3 regions of the Saccharopolyspora sp. SCSIO 74807 genome follow, and region 2 is predicted to be linked to each of the others. Evidence: riboswitches for the same ligand, from Rfam matches in the RefSeq annotation. Region 2 holds a riboswitch; each other region holds the start of a gene.

Region 1 (7,870 bases), 2.4 Mb from region 2:
GGTGCAGGATCTGCAAGCCCTCCACCGGCACCGCCACGACCTCCGGTTCGGGCCGGGCGGCCGGCAGGGTGACCTCCAGCAGCGACCCGGCGGGCAGCCGGTCGGACTTGCCGACCTGGGCGCCGTCCAGCAGCACGTCGCCTGCTTCGGCGAGCCCGGCGACGGTGTTGCGGGACAGGCCGAGCAGTTTGGACAGGCCCGCGTCGACCCGCATCCCTTCCAGCCCGTCCGGGACCGGCAGCATCCGCAGATCGCTCACGACCGCTCCTTCTTCCGGTGCACCGTGCCGTCGTAGTCCCGGCCGAGCAGGGACATCAGCACCACGAGCACGCCGCCGCACACGATCGCCGAGTCCGCGACGTTGAACACCGGCCACACGCTGCCGTCCGGTGCGAACAGCGAGACGAAGTCGACGACGTGCCCGCGCAGGAACCCGGGTTCGCGGAACAACCGGTCCACGAGGTTCCCGCAGGCCCCGCCGAGCACGAGCCCGAGCCCGATGGCCCAGCCGGTGGAGCGCAGCTTCGGCGCGAGCCACAAGATCACGCCGACGACCACGATCGCCAGCAGCGCCAGCAGCCACGTCATACCGGTGGCCAGCGAGAACGCAGCGCCGGGATTGCGCACCAATACCAGGTAGACCGCACCGCCGAACAGCCGTGCGGGCGGCTGGTCCTCCAGTGCGGCGACCGCGGCGACCTTGGTTAGCACGTCGGCCGCCAACAGCAGCGCGGCGACGCCGAACAGCAGCACCAGCAGCCTGCGCGGGCGCGGGGACTCCCCCGTGCTACCGGAGTCACCAGCCCCGCTGGAATCCCCCGCGGCGGAGCCGCCCGGCGCGGCAGGTTCGGGCTGCTCGGGTTCGGATCGCTCGATGTTCACTCGTCCCATTCTCCCCGAGCCGGAGACCGCCCTCGCATCGGCTCGAACCCGGGTCAGTTCAGCGCCGCCGGGAAACCCCGCGGATCGTGCTCGGGCACCCAACCGCCTTCTACCAACGCGTACCTCGAGCTCGGCCCGTCCGCGACCAGCCCGCGCAGCGCGTCGACGAACCTGTCCACGTGCTCGGTCGTCGTGCCGAGCCCGATGCTGACCCGCAGCGCGCGCTGCGCCCCGGAACCCGCCAGCAGGTGCCGCACCGCGCGGTGCGCGCAGAACAGCCCGTCCCGCACGCCGATGCCGTGCTCGGCGGACAGCGCGCTCGCGAGCAGTCCCGGGTCGCGAGCCTGCCCGGCATCGCGATTCTGCCCAGCATCGCGATCCGCCACGGTCAGGCTGACCACTCCGACCCGCGCGTGCTCGGGCCCGAACAGGCTCAGCTCGCGCAACCCGGGGATGTCGCGCAAGCCCGCGCGCAACCGAATCAGCAGCGCGTCCTCGTGCGCGATGATCGACTCGGCGTGCTCCGACCACACCCGGCAGGCGGTGGCCAGCGCGTGCACGCCCACCGTGTTCGGCGAACCCGCTTCGTGCCGTTCCGGCCCGGTGTTCCAGTCGATCACGCCGTCATCCGGCACGGCGCGAGTCGCGCCGCCGCCGGCGAGGTAGGGCGGAGCCGCGTCGAGCCAGTCCGCACGGCCGATCAGCGCACCCGCCCCGAACGGCGCGTAGAGCTTGTGCCCGGACAGCACCACGTGGTCCACGCCCAGCTCGGCGATCCGCACCGGCCGGTGCGGGGCGAGCTGCGCCGCGTCCAGCAACGTGCGGGCACCGCGCCGCCGCGCGACCCGCGCGAGTTCGGCGACCGGCCAGAGTTCACCGGTGACGTTGGAAGCACCGGTGAGCACCGCGAGCTTCGGCCCTTCCGGGCAATCCGCGAGCGCTTCGTCGAGCGCCCGCACGGCTTCGTCCGCGCTCGCCGGGATGCCGAGCCGCCGGACCTCGCTTCCCCAGGGCAGCAGCGCCGCGTGGTGCTCGGTGTCGAACACCACCACGGACGTTCCGTCCGGCACGGCCGCCGCCAGCAGGTTCACCGCGTCGGTCGTGTTCCGCGTGAAGATCACGGAGTCATCGCGGCGCGCGCCGACGAACCGGCGCAGAACGTCCCGGGCGCTTTCGTAAACCCGCGTGCAGACCTGGGAGGCGAATCCCGCGCCGCGGTGCACGCTGGCGTACCAGGGCAGTAACGCGTCGACGGCGTCGCGGACCGCGGTCAGGCACGGCGCGCTGGCCCCGTGATCGAGGTTGGCGTACTCGGCGGTGCCACCGGTGATCAGCGGCACCCGCAGCCCGCTACCGACCACACCGGGCACTTCGACGTCCACATCGGACTGCTGCGGATGCTCGACGGCTGACGACACGACATCTCCTCGGGTCACTCCGGACCCGCCAGCGTCCGTGCCAGGCCCGCGCTTGCCGGATCGCCGCACGCGACCGGCCAGGTCCTCACCCGGGGCACCCCACCGCGGTCGGAGGGTTGCCGGCCAGCAAACCGGGGTTTACCGCTGGCACTCATGACCTTCGATCAAGAGGTTAGAACACGCTGTTAGGTCCGCCGCCACCGGGTATCGGTGTGCGCGGCAGCCAGCTGGCAGCCCGCGGTACGTCAGCCCGCGGTCCGCGCCTGCCCCGCCAGCACGGCGTCGGGCGTGCAGCGGGCGCAGGAGGTGAAGCCCAGTTCGCGGGCTTCGCGCACCGGCAGGCTCAGCACCTCGCGGTCGCCGAGCCAGCCGCACGCGGCCAAGTGGTATCGCGGGCGTTCGTCGACCACGACCACTTCTTCGTCCGATTCGGACACCAGCAGCGCGTCCGCCGCGTCGGTGTCCTCCTCGGCCGGTTCGTCCCCCGAACCGTCCTCGACCGTCGCGGACTGCGCGGACGTTCCCTCGCTGGAATCATCCGCGGGCACTGCGGGGCCGGGCCCCGACGGCGACGAGCTCGCCTCCCGTCGCCGTCGGAGCCGGTCCACCACGAGCAGGACCGCGCACACCGCGCACAACACGACCGACAGCCACGACCACGCGGGGCTGCCGATCACCACCGAGGTCACCAGGACACCGGCTGCGGCCAGGACCAGCGCCAGAACCACCAACAACACGTCGGACTCCCACTCACCGAACGACCGCCTGTGACGCCCTCGCCACGCTCACCGTGCACGGGCGGCGTCCGGGAACGCCGACTAGCCCGCCTCTGCCGCGCGGGCGCCGAAGCTGTAGGTGTTCTGCTGGGCCGAGCTGCGACCGTTGCTCTCGGCAGGAGCCGCCGACCCGCGGTCCTGCAGTTCACGCAGCTGCGATTCCAGGTAGGTCTGCAACCTCGTGCGGTATTCGCGCTCGAAGGTGCGCAGCGTGTCGATCTTCTTCTCCAGCGCGTTCTTCTCCTGGGTGATGTTGCCCATCACCTCGGCGTGCTTGCGCTGGGCATCGCGTTCCAGACCGGCGGCCTTCTCGCGGGCCTGCCGCTCCAGGGTCTCCGCGCGCGTGCGCGCGTCGTTGAGCATCGTCTCGGCCCGGGTGCGGGCCTCGTTGACCATGCTTTCGGACTTCGCCCGGGCGTCCGAGAGCAGTTGCTCGGACTTGGTGCGGGCCTCCGAGAGCATCCCGTCGGCCTCGGCCTTCGCCTCACCGGTCAGCCGGTCGGCCATCTCCTGCGCCAGGCCCAGCACCTTCGCGGCCTGCACGTGGTGATCTCCACCCGGGGAGGTCTGCTCGGCAGCGGTCGGGGCCGGGACCGGCGCGAGCCGACGCGGTTCTTCCGCCGGAGCGGGGGCGGCGGGAGCGGCGGGGACCGCGGACGCCTGGCTGCGGGCGTCGTCGAGGTCGACCTGCGCGGTCTGCAGCTGGTTCTCCAGCTGCTCAACCTGGCTGCGCAGGTCGTTGTTCTCCTCCACCAACCGGGCGAGCTCGGCTTCGACGAGGTCGAGGAACGCGTCCACCTCGTCCTCGTTGTAGCCGCGCTTCCCGATCGGCGGTTTACTGAACGCGACGTTATGCACGTCGGCGGGGGTCAGGCCCACAAGATCACCTCACGCACTCTTCGGCTGCGGGTCACCCGGGTTCCCCGTTACCCGGACTTCGCTCAATGTCCCAGCAGCAACCTCAACAGCAGCTGCATCAGTATGTACACAACCAGCAGCAGCACCATAATGGATAGGTCCAGCCCCACTCCGCCGATCCGGACCGTCGGGATCACCCGACGTAGCAGCCGGACGGGCGGGTCGGTCACTGTGTAGATGCTCTCCAACGCGATTGCAACCCCTCCAGCGGGGCGCCAGTCGCGGGCGAACACCCGGACGAGTTCGATCACGATACGGGCCGTGAGCAGCAGCCAGAAGAAGAAGACCGCGTAGTAAAGGATGATCAGGAGCAGTTCCACGGTTCAACTCTGCCACCGGTCACCCGTAGTTGAAAAAGGCGCCCTCGGCGAGCTTGCGCTTGTCCTCGGCCGCGACGTCCACGTTCGGCGGTGAGAGCAAGAACACCCGGTTGGTGACCTTCTCGATCGATCCGCGCAGCGCGAAGGCCAGACCTGCGGCGAAGTCGACCAGCCGCTTGGCGTCCGCTTCGTCCATCTCGGTCAGGTTCATGATCACCGGACTGCCGTCCCTGTACTGCTCGCCGATCGTGCGCGCCTCGCTGTAACTGCGCGGATGCAGCGTTGTGATCTTGCTCAAGTTGAACATGCTGCCGGTGTCGGTGACCGCGCGCAGCCGGGAGACCGACTCGCGTTCGCCGCCCGCCGGGCGGGACGGCGCCTCCGCGGGCCACTGCCTGCGGACCGGGGGCTTCACCTCCCGGTGATCGTCCGCGCGCGGCACGTCCTCGTAGGGTTCGCTCGCGGGTTCCGGCTGGTAACCGCCGCGCACGCCGACGCGGCGGCGCCCGCCGATCCGGTCGGCCGGGGCGTCGTAGCCGTCGTCGACCGGGTGGCGGTCGTACTGGCGGTCGGCGTAGGTCTCGTCCTCGAATTCCTCGATCTCGTCGGCCGGGACCATGCCGAAATATGCCTTCAGCTTGTGCAGAGCGCTCATGGCATGACCTTCCTCCGCGACTCCTACGAGCCGAGCGCGGTACGACCGGCCGTCGACCCCCCGCCGCTGGCTACGGCGAGATTAGCCCGCGGCCTCCTAGCAACGCTGTTCCGACACGCACTCGCGTGGACCCGTGCGCTACGGCACTCTCCAGATCTCCGCTCATGCCCGCCGAGATTTCTTCAGCCTCGGGGTGATCCTGGCGCAGCCGTGCGGCGATCTCGGAAAGTGTGTCGAACGCCACTTCCGGCCGGACGTGCTGCGGAGCCACCGCCATCACTCCCCGCAACCGCAGCTCACTCGTCGTCGTGATCACCTCTGCGAGTGACCTGACCTCCGCAGGTGGGCACCCGCCGCGGCCCCGCGCCTCGTCCAAGTTCACCTGAACGAGAACTTCGAGCGGGCGTGTCCGCTCCCCCGCTGCGAGCGCGTTCGCCGTCGCCCGGTCCAACGCCTCGACCAGGCGCGGACTGTCCACCGACTCCACGACGTCCGCCCAGCGCACCACCGAACGCGCCTTGTTCCGCTGCAGCTGGCCGACCATGTGCCAGCGGGCGCCGGAGCGCGGGCGCAACTCGTCGAACTCGGCGACCTTGCCGCGCGCCTCCTGCTCGCGGTTCTCCGCGAACTCCCGCAATCCCAGGTCGGACAGTAGCGCAACGTCGCGCGCCGGGAACGTCTTGGTGACCGCCAGCAGCTCGACCTCAGCCGGCGCACGACCGGCGGCGTGGCACGCCGCGGCGAGGCGCTCGTGGACCTCTTTGAGCGACTCCGCCAGCTCCGCGCGGCGACAGTCGTCGTCGGTCACGGCCCCTCCTCGGGTTCGGCCCACACGACGGCCGCGAAGCGACCGGTGCGGGGTCCGTCGCGGCGATGGCTGAACAGTTCCCGGGTTTCCATCGTGCAGCGCGGATCAACCCCGATCTTGCCGATGCCCGCGCCCGCGAGCTGCTCCCACAGCCCGGCGCGCAGGTCCAGGCCGGGAGTTCCCTTGCGGGTGCGGCAGGCGCTGCCCGGCAGGTGCTGCTCGACGTCGTCGCGCATCGCGGCGGGCACCTCGTAGCACTCGCCGCAGGCAGCGGGGCCGAGCAGTGCCTCGACGCGGTCGACGTGCGCTCCGGCCTGCTGCATCGTCTTGAGCGCGGCGACCAGCACGCCCACCCGGGCACCGACCCGCCCGGCGTGCACCGCGGAGACGACGCCGCTGACCGGATCACCGAGCAGCACCGGCACGCAGTCCGCGACCAGCGCCGCCAGCGCCAGGTTCGGCTGCGCGGTCACCAACCCGTCCGCGGCCTCCACCGGCTCCGGCTGCGCACCGTCGACCAGCGCCGCGTGCCTGCCGTGGAGCTGCTCCATCCACACCAGCCGTTCCCGGCCGAGCCCGATGCCCTCGGCGAGTTTGCGCTCGTTGGCAACCAGCGCGGCGGGGTCGTCACCGACGCGGCCGCCGAGGTTGAACGAGTCGAACGGCGGCCCGGAACTGCCGCCTTCCCGCGTGGTGATCACGCGCCGGATCCGCACCCTGTGCCTCCCTGCTCCGGGGCTGCGCCCCGGCCGACGAAGGGTGCCCGCACGAACGGGCACCGGGGCGAAACCTCGCCCCGGTGCCGATTCTCGCCCATGCCGCTGCGGCGATCACCGCCGCATGAAGGGGGGAATGTCCACGTCGTCGTCGTTGTCGTCGGCGACCGGCATCGGGCGTTGCGGCAGCGAACCGCTCATGCCCTGGTTGCCGGTGTGTGTCGGATAGCCGCCGCTGGACCGGGTCGGTACCGAGACGCTGGGCGCCGCGCCTTCCCCGTAGGCCGGCCGCTGCTGCTCCTGGCCGGGCCGCTGCTCGTAGTCCGGCGCGGACGGCTGCTCGCCCTGGTCGCGGCCGACCGGTTCGCGGCGCTCGGGCTGCGGCTGCGGGGCCGACGGCGGTTGCGGGGCCGGTGCCGACTGCGCGGTGGGAGCCGGTTGCGGCGACGGTTGCGCGGGGGCCGGTTGCGCAGGCGCCTGCTGCTCGACCGGCTGCGGCCGGGCGGGCGGGGCCTGCGCGCTCGGCGTCGATTCGCCGTCCACGACCTGGCCCTCGGTCACCTGGGTTTCGCCGGCTTCGTCGGTGCCGCCGATCTGCTGCGGGTCGAGCTTCTTGTGCGTCGGCGCGCCCGCGTCGAACCCGGCGGCGATCACGGTCACCCGCACCTCGTCCCCGAGCGAGTCGTCGATCACCGTGCCGAAGATGATGTTGGCTTCGGGGTGCGCGGACTCCTGCACCAGCGAGGCCGACTCGTTGATCTCGAACAGGCCGAGGTCGGAACCGCCCGAGATGGCCAGCAGCACGCCGTGCGCGCCCTCCATCGAGGCTTCCAGCAGCGGCGAGTTGATCGCCTTCTGCGCGGCCTGCACGGCTCTGCCCTCGCCACGGGCCGATCCGATCCCCATCAGCGCGCTGCCCGCGCCGGACATCACGCTCTTGACGTCGGCGAAGTCCAGGTTGATCAGCCCGGGCGTGGTGATCAGGTCGGTGATGCCCTGCACACCGGACAGCAGCACCTCGTCCGCGGAGCGGAACGCGTCCATCAGGCTGACCCCGATGTCGCCGAGCTGCAGCAGCCGGTCGTTCGGGATCACGATCAGCGTGTCGCAGCAGTCGCGGAGTTCCTTGATGCCCTCTTCGGCCTGGTTCGCGCGCCGCTTGCCCTCGAAGGAGAACGGGCGGGTGACCACGCCGATGGTCAGTGCGCCGAGCTTGCGGGCGACGTCGGCGATCACCGGCGCGCCGCCGGTACCGGTGCCGCCGCCTTCGCCGGCGGTCACGAACACCATGTCGGCGCCCTTGAGGACCTCTTCGATCTCGTCCTTGTGGTCCTCGGCCGCCTTGTGCCCGACCTCGGGGGCGGCGCCCGCGCCGAG
Region 2 (7,870 bases):
GGTTAAGCCGAAAGGGTGCACTACCGTGGGGAGATGGCGCGGGTGCAGGGCGTGACGCGGATCGGCCGGATCACCGGTGAGGATTCCTGCAACGCCACGAGCAGCAGGTTCGGCTTCACCGCGACCGATCTCGGGATCATGTGGGACGACGGGCGCGGCGGCGTGCTGATCGCGTTCGGCGACACCTACGGCGCGGAGTGGGGCGGCAACGGCGCGGGGCCGAAGCACGCGGACTGGCGGTGCAACGTGCTGGCCCGCTCGACCAGCGAAGATCTCGACACCGGGCTCGAATTCGACTGGGTCGTGCAGCGCGAAGACGGCGCGGCCGGGCAATTCCTGCCCCGCGATCCGAAGGCGCGCGAGAACACGATCATTCCGACCGCGGGGATCTGCGTCGGCGGACGCAACTACCTGCACTACATGTCCGTGCGGCGCTGGGGAGTGCCCGGCGTGTGGCACACCAACTACGGCGCACTGGCCTACTCTGACGACGGCGGCCGCACCTGGACCAAGTCGGACGCGGCGATCTGGCCGAACCGCGGGCAACGCGCGCTGCGCCGATTCCGCCGCCGCGACCAGGGCGGCCACCCGTTCCAGTTGATCGCCTTCGCGGGCGCGCTCGACGGGTACGTGCACCTGCTGGGCACGCCCAGCGGCCGCTTCGGCTCCGGCCACCTCGCCCGCGCGCCCGAAGGCGACCTGCTCGACCCGGCCGGCTACGAGTACTGGACCGGTAGCGGCTGGGGCACCGACCCGTTCGCCGCGGCGCCCGTGCTCAGCGCTCCGGTCGCCGAACTGTCCGTGCAGTACAACTCCCACTTCGGCCGCTGGTTCGCGGTGCACCTGGACGAACACCGCGCAGCGATCGTGCTGCGCACCGCCGAAGAACTCACCGGCCCCTGGTCGAAAGGCGAGGTGCTGACCACGGGCTCCGAGTATCCGGCGCTCTACGGCGGTTTCCAGCACCCGTGGGCCGCGGACCGACCCGCGATCTACTGCACGATGACGCAGTGGCGCCCCTACAACGTCGATCTGTTCCGCGCCGACCTCGCCTGAACCCCGGGCTCACCTGCCCGGATAGGGTGGAAACCGGCAGGCCACAGCGGTGAGCAGCAGATCGCGGGAGTGACGGTGAGCAAGAAGGACAGAAGCCAGCGGCCGCCGGTTCCGGAGGCGTTGCCCGCCCCCGCGGTCGACGCGCACACCCACCTGGACGCCTGCGGCGCGACGAGCGCCGAGGACGTGCGAGCGGTGCTGGACCGCGCCGAGTCCGCGGGCATCGGCCGGGTCGTGACCGTCGCCGACGACATCGACGCCGCCCGCTGGGCCGTCGAAGCGTCCACTTGGGACAGCCGGGTGTTCGCCGCGGCCGCGCTGCACCCCACCCGCGCGAAGGACTTCACCGAAGCCGACCAGCGGGTGCTGGAGGACCTGGTCACCCGCGACCGCGTCGTCGCGGTCGGCGAGACCGGCCTGGACTACTACTGGGACTTCTCCCCGCCGCAGCCGCAGCAGGAAGCCTTCCGCTGGCACATCGACCTGGCCAAGCGCTGCGGGAAGCCGCTGATGATCCACGACCGGGAAGCGCATCAGGACATCCTGCGCATCCTCACCGAGGAAGGCGCCCCGGAGACGGTGATCTTCCACTGCTTCTCCGGCGACGCCGAGTTCGCCCGCGCCTGCGTCGACCGCGGGTTCGTGCTCTCGTTCGCGGGCACCGCGACGTTCCGCAACGCGAAGGACCTGCGCGAGGCCGCCGCCCTGGTGCCGGTCGAGCAGCTGCTGGTGGAGACCGACGCGCCGTTCCTCACCCCGCACCCGTTCCGCGGGCGGCCGAACGAGCCTTACTGCGTCAATTACACCCTTCGGGATCTTGCCGAGCTACGCGGAGTCGATCTGGCGGAACTGATCGTGGCTACGACTGCCACCGCCGAGCGGGTCTTCGCTCTCGATCCGGTGATCGCCGCCTGACCAGCGCTTACTCCGCGTTCTGTGGTATTGCGCGCTGCGCCGCGCTGGAGTTGCGACCGCCGCCCGGACTCCTAGCGTCCACTGTGGAAGCCGGGAGGGGCCCGCCCGCGACGATCGACCACAGTGGACTGCGGGCCCGCTGCCCGGAGGAACGGCAGTCAGGACTCGTATGCGCACCAGCGGTCTATCCCGGATCGGCATCGCCGCAGCGATCATGCTCTGCGGCGCCCCCACCGCCCAGGCCCAGCCCGCGCCGGACACCCGCGCCGGCTCCGTCTGGGACCGGCTGGCCCAATGTGAATCCGGTGGGAACTGGGCCATCAACAGCGGCAACGGCTACTACGGCGGTTTGCAGTTCAACCGCGGCACCTGGGTTTCGCACGGCGGCAGGGACTTCGCCGCCTACCCGCACCGCGCCTCCCGCGAAGAGCAGATCTCCGTCGCCACCTCGCTGCGCGACGCCCGCGGTGGATACGGCGCTTGGCCCGCCTGCGCCCGCCAGCTCGGCCTGCCGCGCTGAGCGGTGCGGCTTCGCCGCATCTCAGCAGCAGATCTTGATCCCAAAAGTGCCCCCGAGCGTGTGAGCGAACACCCATCGCGATCACCCAACGCATCCGCGGGGCCGCAGAACGCCGGCGGCGGGAGATGTGTCCGCTCTCCCGCCGCTTGGCCTGGAGGCCGTCGCCGAGCGCCCGCGCGCACCGGCTCCGACGGCCCTTTCGATCTCCTCACCAGCAGCGACGTCCGTCCTTATTGGACCTACGGGCGGGGTGCGGGAACTCCTTGCGGGGATGGGAAAATCCTCCGGGCCGAACAACTAGATGATCACCCAGGGTGCTGGGTTGCCCGGCAAAACGGCGTAACCCAAGTCACAGTGCTCGATCGGGCTCTTGGCGCACTGGTCGCATCACGCTAGAGTCTCGGCCTCGTAACCGATGACAACGAAGTCATGGGGAACACCCGCTAGTCGCCGCCGGGTTTCGTCGGGGAAGTCGGTGCCGAGCGGGCGGACCGGGACAGGACCGGTTCCGCACGTGGCAACGGCTATGACGGCGCTTGGCTACGGGAGTCGGATACGGAGACGAAGCACGAAGTCGCGCAGCGGCGGATGAAGGAGTTCACCAAGCATGGCCGGCGAACTCCACGGGATCATCGACGCTGCGGAGAGCTTCCGCTTTCGAGAGGTAGCGACCCTGTGAACGGACGCGGCATTCCCGGTGCCCATGCCAGCAATTCCCGCGGCAATACCGGCCGGGACCACGGCTACTGGGCCGATTCGCTTGAACCGGTTACGGACTGGTTCACCCCGGTGAGCAAGGAGCAGCCCACCGCGGTCGGCGTGCTGGACCGGCCGGTCGAACTCGATCGCGAGAGCGATCTGGAGATCACCGCCGACCACGGCTTCGCCCCCATCAGCGGCGGGAACTACCCCGCCGCCGACCACCCCAGCTTCCCGCCGGGAACACTGGACATCACCCCGGACGACGTCTTCGAGGCGCTCGGGCCGCAGGCCGACGAGATGCTCGCCACCGCCGACATCGACGTGGACGAGCTGATCCGGCTGGTCAACGCCGAAACCGTCGTGCTGCCGCCGCTGGTGCTGCCGGACGACGTGCCGGAGACCGACGCCGAGGGCAACCCGGCACCGGAGTTCGTCGAAGCCGTCACCGACTGGAAGCAGCGCTTCCTCAAGGGCGCGGTCGCCGCGGTGATCGTCACCCTGGCCGGCTCCGGCGGTGCCGCCGCGGCCATGGACAAGTCCGTGACCGTCGAGGTGGACGGCCAGGAGCGCCAGGTCAACACCTACGACTCCACCGTGGGTGAAGTCCTGCAGGAAGAGGGCATCAACGTCGGCCCGCACGACGCGCTGAGCCCGTCCCCGCAGGCCCAGGTCGGGCACAACGACACGATCACGCTGGACCGCGGCCGGCTGGTGAAGATGACCGTGGACGGCCAGCCCCGCGAGGAGTGGGTGCGGTCGGTGACCGTCGACCAGGCGCTGCGCCAGCTCGGCGTGCCCGCCGACGGCGCGTTCGTCTCGGCCGACCGGAACATGGAAGTGCCCGAGCAGGGCATGGACCTCACGGTCAACACCGCCAAGGACATCACCGTCACCGACGGCGGCGAGGCGCCGCGGCAGCTGACCACCACCGCGGTCACCGTCGACGACCTGGTCAAGGAGCAGAAGCTCCAGCTCGGGCCGGAGGACCACATCACCCCCGGCGGCGACCAGAAGATCACCGACGGCGCGCAGGTGCAGATCAACCGCACCGGCAGCAAGGTGGTCAACCTGACGCAGCCGGTGCAGCCGCCCGTGCAGGAGATCGTCGACGACTCGATGTTCCAGGGCGAGGAGAAGGTCGAGAAGCAGGGCACGCCCGGCGAGAAGATCGTCTTCACCCGCATCACCACCAAGAACGGTGAGGAGACCGGGCGCGAGGCGGTCGGCGAGAAGATCACGAAGGAAGCCACGCCGACGGTCAAGCGCGTCGGTGGCAAGGAACCGCCGAACAGCGCCATCTGGGACAAGCTGGTGCAGTGCGAGGCCGGCGGGAACTGGGCCATCAACAGCGGCAACGGCTACTACGGCGGCCTGCAGTTCGACAAGCAGACCTGGAGCGCCTTCGGCGGCGACCAGTTCGCGGCCTATCCGCACCAGGCCAGCCGGGAGCAGCAGATCCAGGTCGCGACCAAGGTTCGCGACTCGCGCGGCGGCGGCTACGGCGCTTGGCCGGGCTGCTCCTCCAAGCTCGGTCTGAGCTGACCCGCACGATCACCAAGTGAGCGGACCGTTCGCCCGGCATGCCCGGCCGAGCGGTCCGCTCACTTCGTTCTCCCGGCACTAACCACTCCCGATCGGAAGAACGGTCCGTTCGCTCGGAGTCGGCGGGTAGTGCGGCGGGCCGCGCGCAGGGCCGGGTGCGGGCGCGGGTAGGTTCTGGTGCGTGGAAAGTGACGCGGACAGGGCGCGGTTGCTGGGGCCCGCCGATGTTCGCCGGCTGGCGGAGGACCTGGGGATCCGCCCCACCAAGAAGCTCGGCCAGAACTTCGTGCACGACCCGAACACCGTGCGCCGCATCGTCGGCGCCGCCGGGCTCACGGCCGACGACGTGGTCCTGGAGATCGGCCCCGGATTGGGCTCGCTCACGCTGGCGCTGCTGTCGGCGGCGCGCGGGGTCGTCGCGGTGGAGGTCGATCCCGCGCTCGCGGAGCGGCTGCCGCGCACGGCGGCCGAGTTCGCCCCGGGCCTCGCGGACCGCCTCCGAGTGCTCAGCGCCGACGCGTTGCGGGTGCACGCCGACGACTTCGCAGCAGACCCGCCGACCGCGCTGGTGGCGAACCTGCCGTACAACGTCGCCGTGCCGGTGGTGCTGCACCTGCTGGCGGAGCTGCCGTCGCTGCGCAAGGGCCTGGTGATGGTGCAGTCCGAGGTCGCCGACCGGCTCGCGGCGAAACCCGGCGGCCGCACTTACGGGCTCCCGAGCGCGAAAGCGGCGTGGTTCGCCGAGGTGCGCCGCGCGGGCCCGGTGCCGCGGACCGTGTTCTGGCCGGTGCCGAACGTGGATTCGGGCCTGGTTTCGTTCTCCCGCACCGATCCGCCGTCGAGCGCGGACCGCGCCGAGGTGTTCCGCGTGCTGGACGCCGCGTTCGCGCAGCGGCGCAAGACGTTGCGGGCGGCGCTGTCCGGATGGGCCGGTTCGGCGGCGCGTGCCGAGGAGTTGTTGCGCGCGGCCGGGGTCGATCCGACGGCTCGCGGCGAGCAGCTCACGGTCGAAGATTTCGCCCGGGTGGCCGCAGCGGGCGCCGAATCCGTGCGCTGAGTTCCCGGCGACGCGGCAGGGCGCTTCCGCCGATCACTCCAGGCGAGTGGCGAGCGCGCAGTCTGACTACCCAGTGTGTCCGGGCTGGATCTGTTGATCAAGGTCAGCGACTCGGCCAGGTGGTGTGATCTGCCGAACGATTCCACATAGTGACCAGTGTCGCCTTGCGTTCGCGGACACGACTGGGTTCTACTATCCGGGAAATCCATCCCGAGCGGCCGAGAGACCTGGCTCGACGACGCCGCAGCAACCACCCCGTGGGCAGGTGCTAACGCCAGGGCCGATGGAGTCGACGTGTTTGAAACTCCGCTGACCGGCGCCCGGCCCGGGTTCGCCCAGTCCGCGTTCGCTCAGTCCGGGTCCGCCCAGCTCGGGAGCGCCCAGCTCGAGATCGCCCAGCTCAAGATCGCGCTGCCCGGCAGCACGGGCGCGCAGCACGACAAGCTCCGGCGAACCGCCCGCGGCGGCCGCGCCCGCGCGCGCTCCGCGCCGCACGGGCTCGCGCTCACCCAGCGCCGCATCATCGATCAAGGACGGCGCACGACCACGGCCTGTCGCGGCTAGCTGCCCGAGCCACCGAATCCGGTCCGCCGGGCCGGTTCGGGCCAGCGAACCAGCGTTTCCTTCCGGCCGGTCGATGCGCAGCAGCCTGCGCTCCCGGAGTGAGCTGATGTGGAGCCGAACATGATCACTGTCGAGAACCTGAGCAAATCCTTCCGCGGCGAATCCCGCGCAGGCGCCGTCGCGCTCGACGACGTGTCCCTGGAGGTCCCCGCCGGGTCGGTGTGCGGCGTGGTCGGTCCCAGCGATGCGGGCAAGTCCGCCCTCGCCCGCTGCGTCGGGTTGCTGGACAAGCCGGACCGCGGTGCCGTGAAGATCGACGGGACGAACCTCTCCGCGCTGGACGGCGCCGCGCTGCGCGCCGCCCGCAGACACATCGGCGTGGTCCCGGACGGCGACTCGCTGCTGCGCCAGCGCACCGCCGCGGGCAACGTGGCGCTGCCGCTGGAAGCCGCCGAGATGCCCGGGCCGCAACGCCGCGCCCGCGTCGCCGAACTGCTCGACCTGGTCGGCATGACCGACAAGGCGCCGCTGCACCCGGAACAGCTGACCGACGGCCAGCGGCGGCGGGTCGCGGTCGCCCGCGCGCTCGCGGCCAAGCCCTCGGTCCTGGTGGCCGACGAGCCGACCGCCGGGTTGGACTCGTCGACCGCGGAGGCGGTGCTGACGGTGCTCGACCGCGCGCGCTCCGAGCTGGGTGCCACGGTGCTGTTGACCACTGGGGACACCGCCGTGGTGCGGCGCATCGCCGACGAGGCGGTGGTCCTCGACGGCGGCCGGGTCGTCGAGCAGGGCAAGGTGCTCGACCTGGTCTCCGAGCCGGGCAGCCGCCTCGGCACCAGCTTGCTGCCGGAGGCCGGATCCGGCCGCAGGCACGACGTGGTCGCCGAGGTGGTGCTGGTCGGTTTCGCCGCCGTCGGCGCGCTGCTGCCGGAAGCGGCCGGGCGGTTCGGCGTGGACCTGGCCGTGCTGGGCGGCGGCATGACGCGGCTCGGGGACACGCCGGTGGCGAAGTTCCGCATCGGGCTCACCGGTGAGCGCTCCGAGGCCGCGCTGAAGTGGATGGTCGACCGGGACGCGCAGGTGCGCCGCACTCCGGTCAGCGTCGAAGGCGTGGCCGCCTGATCCCCGAACTGGGATCGCGGAAATAGCAGACGGCGTCCCTTGCGGTGCCGCTGCACTCGGAATCCTCCGAAGCGCGCAGCAGCGGCACAAGAACCGACCGGCCGCCGGCCGAGCCCGTGCACCGGGCTCGACCGGCGGCCGCGTGCTGCGAAGTCGGTGCTGGGGCGGCACCCGGATCGCGCGGACACGTACGCTCTAGGAGTGCTCTCCGTGGTACCCACCCCCATCACCGTGCGTGTTCCGGCCAAGGTGAACCTGCACCTGGCGGTCGGCGACGCTCGCCCGGACGGTTACCACGAGCTGGTCACCGTCTTCCAGGCCTTGTCGCTGACCGACGAGGTCACCGTGCACAGCGCCGACGAGCCGGGCATCGACGTCCGCGGCGACGGCGC
Region 3 (7,870 bases), 600 kb from region 2:
TCCGGGCAGATCGAGTGCTTGGTCGCTGAGGTCGGGCCGGTGGTGGGTGCGCATATAGGCCCCGGAGCTCTCGGTGCGGTCATGTTGCCCGGGGGTTGGCGGAGATGATCTGCGCTCCCTGCGGCGGCGAACCTCGGTGAGCCGGAGCGGGTGCTCAGCGCCCGAATACATCTGCTTTCGAGTGAATTCCTACGGATTGTTCGTGCTGGTTCATCCACAGCCCGACAAGTTGTCCACAGATTGCAGAATTGAGTCTGGGCGGCGGTTCGCGGATTCCTTAACGTCGATGGCATGGCTGCTGTAACCCGATTCCACGGTTCGCTCGACGATTCTCCGGACACCGCGTCGAGTCCGCGTACCCGCCTGCGCGCACTGATGCGCCAGGCCGAGCGCGAGCGCACGCAGCAGGAACGCGAGGACGGGCCGACGCCGACCGGCCGGGATCCCGGAACGGAAGAATTGCCACCGGAACCCGAGGGTGGGCCCCGCGCCGGTCCCTCGAATGCGGACCCGCCCACGACGTCGACGCCAGTGCGGCGAGCTGTGCGCAGATGGCTGCCCGAATCGTGGTCGCGTGCCCGGGTCGATCCTGGCAGGTACGGGCGGCTCGGGATCGCGCTCGCCGCGGTCGTCGCGCTGGCCGTGGTCGGAGTCGTCACGTGGCTGGACCGGCCGGTTCCCGAACCGGCGCCGGCCGCTCCCGTGCCGGAACAGGTCGCCGCACCACCGGTCCAGCAGGCCGCCGCGCCGCCGCCCGCGGACTTGGTGGTGAGCGTGGTCGGTGAGGTCTCGCGCCCCGGCCTGGTCACGCTGCGCCCCGGCGAGCGGGTAGCCGACGCGCTCGATGCGGCGGGCGGCGCGTTGCCCGGAACCGACATCACCACGTTGAACCTGGCCCGCAGGCTCGTCGACGGGGAACAGCTCTACGTCGCAGTGCCGGTACCTCCCGGCGCCCAACCGGGAGGCCGGCAGGCCTCGACGCCCGAGCCAGGCGGAGCGGGCAGCAAAGTCGATCTCAACACCGCCACGGAGGAACAGCTCGATGCGCTACCAGGAATCGGTCAAGTCACGGCCGAACGGATCGTGCAATGGCGGGAGCAGCACGGTCGGTTCGGCTCGGTCGACCAGCTCGGAGACGTCGAAGGGATCGGGGACACCCGGATGGAGCGGCTGCGGGAGCTGGTCCGGGCGTGAGGGCCAAGTCCTTCGCGCTAGGGTCCACATTGGACTTGCGGTTGCTGCCCGCTGCGCTGGTCACGTGGTCGATCACCTTGGCCGGTTTGCACGGCGGGTGGCCGACCGCGGCGGTGCTCTCGTGCGCGACGCTGCTCCTGCTGCCGATGGCTTGGAGGTTCGGGCGCGGACGCGCTTGGCGCAACGGCGTGCTGGCCGTGCTGATCATCTCCAGCGCCGCGGCCACCGGGATCGCCGTTCGGACCCACGCGGTGGCCGCGCATCCGTTGCGCTCGGCCGCACGGCAGGCCGAGCAGGCGGAGCTGCGTGGCACATTGGTGGAATCGCCGCGGCCGTTGCAGGGTGCCTCCTACGGTGCTCGCCGGGCGCAGGATCGCTCGGTGGCCAGGCTGCGATTGGACTCCGTCGAGGTCGACGACCGCCGGACGCTGGTGGGCGGGCAAGTTCTGCTGCTGGCCCCTACCGAGCAGTGGGGCGCGCTGACGGCCGGCCAGCAGGTCACCGTGCACGGCAAGGTCCTGCCGCCGCGGAATGGGGAATTGCTCGTCGCGGCCGTTGCGACCTACGAAGCGCCCGAAGGCGTATCGCCCGCGCCGAGCTGGCAGCGTGCAGCGGAGGATCTGCGCGAGGGACTGCGCGAGACTTCACGCACGATGCTCGGCCCAGCCGCAGCCGGACTGCTGCCGGGCCTCGTGGTCGGGGACACCGGCAAGCTCCCGCCGGAAGTCGTCGAGCAGTTCAACACGGCCGGACTCACCCACCTAACCGCGGTTTCCGGCTCGAACCTCGCGATCGTCTGCGGGGCGGTGTTGCTCGTGCTGCGCCTGATCGGCGCAGGCCCTGCCGTGTCGGCCGTGGGGGCGGCGTTGGCGATGATCGGCTTCGTGGTGCTCGCTGGACCGGAACCGAGCGTGCTCCGGGCAGCGGTGATGGGCTCGATCGGGCTGCTCGCCCTCGTCCTCGGCCGCGAACGGTCGGCGCTGCCGATCCTCTCGGCGAGCGTCGTCGGCCTGTTGCTGCTGGCGCCGGGCCTGGCCACGGCCGCGGGGTTCGCGCTATCGGTGGCCGCGACGGCCGGGCTGATCGTGCTCGCGCCGGTGTGGGCGGACGCGCTGCACTCACGTGGGTTGCCGGTGGGTGTCGCCGAGGCCCTGGCGATTCCGGCGGCGGCGCATCTGCTCACGGCGCCACTGGTGGCAGCCGTTTCCGGCGAGGTCAGCGTGGTCGCAGTGCTGGCGAACCTGCTGGCCGGTCCGGTGGTGGGGCCGGCCACCGTGCTGGGAGTGTGCGCGACGCTGCTCGCGCCCGTTTCCGGAACGCTGGCGAGCGCTCTGGTGTGGCTGGCGGGGCCGGAGCTGGAGTGGGTGCTGGCCGTCGCCCGCCATTCGGCCGCGGTTCCGGGCGCGTCGTTCGACTGGCCTTCCGGCGCTGGAGGCGGCCTGCTGCTGGCCGTGCTGGCGTTGATGTTGCTGGTGGTTCTGCGCGGCCGGATTTCGCGGATGGTGCTCGCAGCCGTGGTCCTGCTGTTCGTCGTCGTGGTGATCCCGGTACGGCATCGGGTCGCTCCGTGGCCGGTTCCCGGCTGGACCGTGGTCGCCTGCGATGTCGGGCAAGGCGACGGCCTGGTGCTGGCCACCGGGCGTCCGCACGAGGCCGTGGTGATCGACACCGGGCCGGACCCCGTGCTGATGAGCGATTGCCTGCAACGCCTGGAGATCCGCCGCATACCACTGTTGTTGCTGACGCATCTGCACGCGGACCACGTCAGCGGAGCGCCCGCGGTGCTGTCCGGCCGAGCGGTCGGCGCACTCGCCGTCGGATCGCTGCGAGAACCCGCTTGGGCTTTCCGGGAGGTGACCGCGGCGGCCCGCGCCAACCGCGTACCGGTGATGCGGCTGAGCGCCGGTCAACGAGTGCGGTGGCCGGGCCTGGTGCTCGACGTGCTCGGACCTCGCGGCGAGCTGGCGCGAACCCGCTCGAGCGAGGACGCCAACGACGCTTCGCTCGTGGTCAAGGCGACCACGCCGCACGGGCGGATCCTGCTCACCGGCGACGTGGAACTACCCGGCCAGGGGGAACTGCTGGATTCGAGGGCGAACCTGCGTGCCGAAGTGCTCAAGGTCCCGCACCACGGCTCGCGCTACACCACGCCTCGTTTCCTCGCGGCCGTAAGACCGCGGCTGGCTGTGGTCAGCGTCGGCGCGGGCAACAGCTACGGACATCCGAGCCCGCTGGTGCTCGGCGAACTGACCCGAATGGGCACCCGAGTGTTGCGCACCGACCAGTCCGGCGACGTCGCGATCGTGCAGGACGAGCAGGGCAGGCGAGCGGTCGAGCGCGGCGATCCGGTCCGCCCGGAGAACTGAGCCGAGCATCTGGACCACCGCGGCTTGCGCTCCGCGAGCCGCGCACGCGCGCGGCCCGCGGCGGACGGTCACAGACCCAGCGCCTGGTTCACCGAGTCGGTGTTCGGGGCGACGGTCGCCTTCGGGCCGACCTGGTCCTGCACGGCGTCGAGCGTCTTGAGGCCGTCGCCGGTGATCAGCAGCACCGTCTCCTCGTCCGGATCGATCTTGCCCGCCTCGATGAGCTTCTTCGCGGTCGCGACGGTGACCCCGCCCGCGGTCTCGGCGAAGATGCCCTCGGTCCGGGCCAGCAGCCGGATGCCGTCGACGACCTCCTGGTCGGTGACGTCCTCGATGGCTCCGCCGGTGCGGCGCACCGTGTCGAGCACGTACGGCCCGTCGGCCGGGGCGCCGATCGCCAGCGAGCGGGCGATGGTGTCCGGGCGCACCGGCTGCACCACGTCCTGCTGGCTCTTGAACGCGGTGGAAACCGGGGAGCACCCGGCGGCCTGCGCGCCGAAGATCTTGTACGGGCTCTCCTCGACAAGGCCGGTGTGCTGCAGCTCGCGGAAGCCCTTGTCCACCTTGGTCAGCTGCGAGCCGGAGGCGATGGGCACCACGATCTGCTCCGGCAGCCGCCAGCCGAGCTGCTCGGCGACCTCGAAGCCCAGCGTCTTGGAACCCTCGGAGTAGTACGGGCGGACGTTGACGTTGACGAACGCCCAGTCCTCGTGCTCCCCGGCCAGCTCGGTGGCCAGCCGGTTCACATCGTCGTAGTTCCCGTCGACCGCGAGCAGCGAGCCGTCGTAGACCGCGCTCATCAGGATCTTCGCGCGCTCCAGCGTGGACGGGACCAACACCACCGAGTCCCAGCCCGCGCGGGCCGCCGCGGAGGCGACCGCGTTCGCGAGGTTGCCGGTGGAGGGGCAGGCCAGCACCCGGAAGCCGAACTCGCGGGCGGCGGCCAACGCGACCGCGACCACGCGGTCCTTGAAAGAATGGGTGGGGTTGCCGGTGTCGTCCTTGACCCAGATCCGCTTGACGCCGAGCGCCTTGGCGAGGTTGTCGGCACGCACCAGCCTGGTACAGCCGGGTTCGGTGTTCGGGTGCTCCTCGACGTTGCTCGGCACCGGCAGCAGGTGCTTGTAGCGCCAGATGGAGCGGGGGCCTGCCTCGATGTCCTCGCGGCGCACGCGGCCGAAGTCGTAGGCGACCTCCAGCGGCGAGAAGTCCTCCAGCGACACGAATTCCGGGGCCAGCGGCTGGCGATGTCCCTCTTCCTTGGACACCAATTCGACGGCCGGACCGAGGTCGTAGGCCGTCTTGGCGGTGGAGTTCGTGTGTTGGGCGGCAGCGGTCATCGCGAGGTCCTTTCCTCATCTATCCCGCGGGCGGGTCGGAATTGGCACCGAATTCTTCGACTGCCTCGCGCGAGCCGCGAATGGTCGAGATGGTTGCCGGGGCTTCTACGGGCCGTTCCCTCTGCCCCTCTGGATGAGCTATTCGGTTGTACCGGCAACGTTACGGGACGGCGCCGCACCATGGCCAGGGGCGCCCGCGCAGCGGGAACGCCCGGCAGTGCCGGACGGTCATGCGACGATGCCCCTATGAGTTCTCCGTCGGTGGTCCGCGACCCGCTGCACTTGATCCTCGGTGACGAAGAACTGCTGGTGGAGCGGGCTTTGCACGAGACGGTGGGCGCGGCGCGGGCGGCCGACCCGGAAACCGAGCTGCGCCGGATCAAGGTGAGTGAACTCACCCCCCCAGAACTGGATGAACTGCTCAGCCCATCGCTTTTCGCGGAGAGCCGGGTAGTGGCCTTGGAGGCGGCGCAGGACGCCGGCAAGGAGATCGCCGAAGCGGTTCTTTCGCACGCTCGGCAACCCGCCGAAGGGGTCGTGCTCGTCGTCGTGCACAACGGGGGCGGGCGCGGCAAGAACGCCAAGGAACTGCCCGGCGCGCTGCGCAAGCTCGACGCCCGGGTGACCGAATGCCAGAAGATCACCAAACCCGCGCAGCGGGAGGCGTTCGTGAAGGACGAGGTGCGCCGCGCCGGCGGCCGCATCGACGCCGCCGGAGTCAGCGCGCTGATCGAGACCGTCGGCTTCGACCTCCGCGAGCTGTCGTCCTCGGCTTCCCAGTTGGTGGCCGACACCGGCGGCAAGGTCGACGAGAACGCCGTGCGCCGCTACCACCGCGGCCGCGCCGAGGTCACCGGGTTCGTCGTGGCGGAGAAGTCGGTCACCGGCGACCGTGCGGGTGCGTTGGAGGCGCTGCGCTGGGCGCTGCAACTCGGTGTGGCGCACGTGCTGATCGCGGACGCGCTGGCCGATTCGGTGCGCACCATCGGACGCGTCGCCGCTTACGGTCGCGGGGATCCGTTCCGGCTGGCCGGTGAGCTCGGTATGCCCGCATGGAAGGTGAAGAAAGCGCAGGCGCAGTCGCGGGGCTGGAGCAGTACGACGGTGGCCGATGCGTTGCAAGTCGTCGCCGCGCTCAACGGCGAGGTCAAGGGGATGGCTGCGGACGCCGACTACGCGTTGGAGCGCGCAGTGCGCAGGCTCGTCGACCTGCATTCCACCCGGGCTTGAGACACGAAAAACGGGGTCCGCTCCCGTTGGGAACGGACCCCGTTCTCGGATCGGCCTGCGCGAGCTGGGCCGCTCAGAGCACGTTGGCGCGCTTGGCCATCGCGGACTTCTTGTTGGCCGCCTGGTTGGCGTGGATGACCCCCTTGCTGGCGGCCTTGTCCAGGGTGCGCGCGGCGACGCGCTGCAACTCGACGGCCTTGTCCTTGTCGCCGGCGGCAGCGGCCTCGCGGAACTTGCGGATGGCGGTCTTGACCTCGGACTTGACCGACTTGTTCCGCAGCCGGTTCTGCTCGTTGGTCCTGATCCGCTTCATCGCGGACTTGATGTTGGCCACTGCTGGCGCCTCTTTCCTCGCTCGGACTCGTCGTGCCGCACTTGTACGGCGCTGCTTCCTCCGGTGCTCGAGCACCCGACGAACGCAGCCTTCCTCCCTGGCGGAACGCCGCACGGCACGGCTGTCCATGCTAGCAACGCCGTGTCGCACGCCCGGCTGCGGCTAGGTCTTCGGCGCATCGAGTCCGCCCGTGGCTCCCCGGGGCGGTCGGCCCTGCTGGCGGCCGGTGAAATGAGACCCACACCACCGGCGGGTCGCGGGAATGATCGGGGCGGCGGTGTGGTTGTATGAGTCGGCCGATTTTTGTGTTCGTGTTCGACACGCTCGCGAAAGTTGCGGGCGCGACTCTAGTCCCTGCGCAAGCTGGAGAGTTCGCCGTCTGGACTAGGCCCCGGTGGTCGCAGAGTGCGGCGCCGGTACTCATCCGCTGTGAGGAGACAGAGATGGCACAGGGCACCGTGAAGTGGTTCAACTCGGAGAAGGGCTACGGCTTCATCTCCCCCGACGGTGGCGGCCCGGACGTGTTCGTGCACTACTCCGCGATCGACGGCACCGGTTTCCGGACCCTCGAGGAGAACCAGACCGTGACCTTCGAGATCACCCAGGGTCAGAAGGGTCCGCAGGCCAGCGGCGTGCGCGCCGTCTGAGACCGCTGATCAACGCATCGAGCCCCGCACCGTCCGGTGCGGGGCTCGATGTCGTTCAGGGCCCGGACGGCCGCTACGGGGTACAACGGTGCGCATGGAGATCCTGAACAGCCGCATGATCCTGCGCCCGCTGGACCCGGAGCGTTCGCTGCGCTTCTACCGGGACGTGCTCGGGTTGGCGATCTCCCGGGAGTTCCCCGGTGGCACCGTCTTCTTCCTCGGCCAAGGTTTCATGGAACTGTCCGGCCAGGGCGAGCGCGGTCCGAGCCCGGACCAAGTCCTGTGGTTGCAGGTGCGGGACGTGCGCGCCGAGTACGAGCGGCTCACGCGCTTCGAGGTGCCGGTGGTGTCCGAACCCGCCCGGCAGCCCTGGGGCTTGGTGGAAGCGTGGATCACCGACCCCGACGGGATGCGGATCGCGCTGATCGAAGTTCCCGAGGACCACCCGATCCGCGCCGACCAGCGGGACACCTGAACCCCCGGGCATCCTCCGCGGAGTTGGGCATCGGCCACCGGTCGTGGCGTGGGACGATGTGCGGTGAAACCGCGCGCCCCCGAGATCCCGAGGAACACCGAGTGAGCAGCTTCGCCGATACCACCTTCACGGACCCGGAGCGCATCCGGAATTTCTGCATCATCGCGCACATCGACCACGGCAAGTCGACGCTGGCGGACCGGATGCTGCAGCTGACCGGGGTGCTCGGCGAGCGCGCGTACCGGGCGCAGTACCTCGACCGGATGGAGATCGAGCGCGAGCGC

Evidence for each region. Region 2 has a riboswitch for S-adenosylmethionine ahead of V1457_RS11395 (hypothetical protein). Riboswitches for the same ligand answer to the same signal wherever they lie in the genome.
Region 1: linked by a shared signal. The riboswitch ahead of V1457_RS00420 (aminotransferase class V-fold PLP-dependent enzyme) and the one ahead of V1457_RS11395 (hypothetical protein) in region 2 are both predicted to bind S-adenosylmethionine.
Region 3: linked by a shared signal. The riboswitch ahead of thrC (threonine synthase) and the one ahead of V1457_RS11395 (hypothetical protein) in region 2 are both predicted to bind S-adenosylmethionine.

The regions. Positions count from the first base shown of each region.
Region 1 is NZ_CP146100.1:93,837-101,706, forward strand. It holds gene V1457_RS00410 (RluA family pseudouridine synthase) at 1-244, opposite strand, end outside; gene lspA (signal peptidase II) at 256-882, opposite strand; gene V1457_RS00420 (aminotransferase class V-fold PLP-dependent enzyme) at 936-2,300, opposite strand; SAM riboswitch class IV at 2,344-2,459, opposite strand; gene V1457_RS00425 (hypothetical protein) at 2,546-3,037, opposite strand; gene V1457_RS00430 (DivIVA domain-containing protein) at 3,119-3,955, opposite strand; gene V1457_RS00435 (YggT family protein) at 4,018-4,314, opposite strand; gene V1457_RS00440 (cell division protein SepF) at 4,334-4,969, opposite strand; gene V1457_RS00445 (YggS family pyridoxal phosphate-dependent enzyme) at 5,040-5,777, opposite strand; gene pgeF (peptidoglycan editing factor PgeF) at 5,774-6,493, opposite strand; gene ftsZ (cell division protein FtsZ) at 6,608-7,870, opposite strand, start outside.
Region 2 is NZ_CP146100.1:2,473,416-2,481,285, forward strand. It holds gene V1457_RS11370 (DUF4185 domain-containing protein) at 34-1,056, shown strand; gene V1457_RS11375 (TatD family hydrolase) at 1,132-1,971, shown strand; partial or broken gene V1457_RS11380 (transglycosylase family protein) at 2,240-2,491, shown strand; gene V1457_RS11385 (resuscitation-promoting factor) at 3,167-4,735, shown strand; gene rsmA (16S rRNA (adenine(1518)-N(6)/adenine(1519)-N(6))-dimethyltransferase RsmA) at 4,917-5,792, shown strand; SAM riboswitch class I at 5,995-6,082, shown strand; gene V1457_RS11395 (hypothetical protein) at 6,087-6,356, shown strand; gene V1457_RS11400 (ATP-binding cassette domain-containing protein) at 6,477-7,478, shown strand; gene V1457_RS11405 (4-(cytidine 5'-diphospho)-2-C-methyl-D-erythritol kinase) at 7,689-7,870, shown strand, end outside.
Region 3 is NZ_CP146100.1:3,075,498-3,083,367, forward strand. It holds gene V1457_RS14190 (DegV family protein) at 1-108, shown strand, start outside; gene V1457_RS14195 (ComEA family DNA-binding protein) at 292-1,194, shown strand; gene V1457_RS14200 (DNA internalization-related competence protein ComEC/Rec2) at 1,191-3,560, shown strand; gene thrC (threonine synthase) at 3,629-4,900, opposite strand; SAM riboswitch class I at 4,913-5,040, opposite strand; gene holA (DNA polymerase III subunit delta) at 5,147-6,130, shown strand; gene rpsT (30S ribosomal protein S20) at 6,204-6,464, opposite strand; gene V1457_RS14220 (cold-shock protein) at 6,908-7,111, shown strand; gene V1457_RS14225 (VOC family protein) at 7,206-7,586, shown strand; gene lepA (translation elongation factor 4) at 7,688-7,870, shown strand, end outside.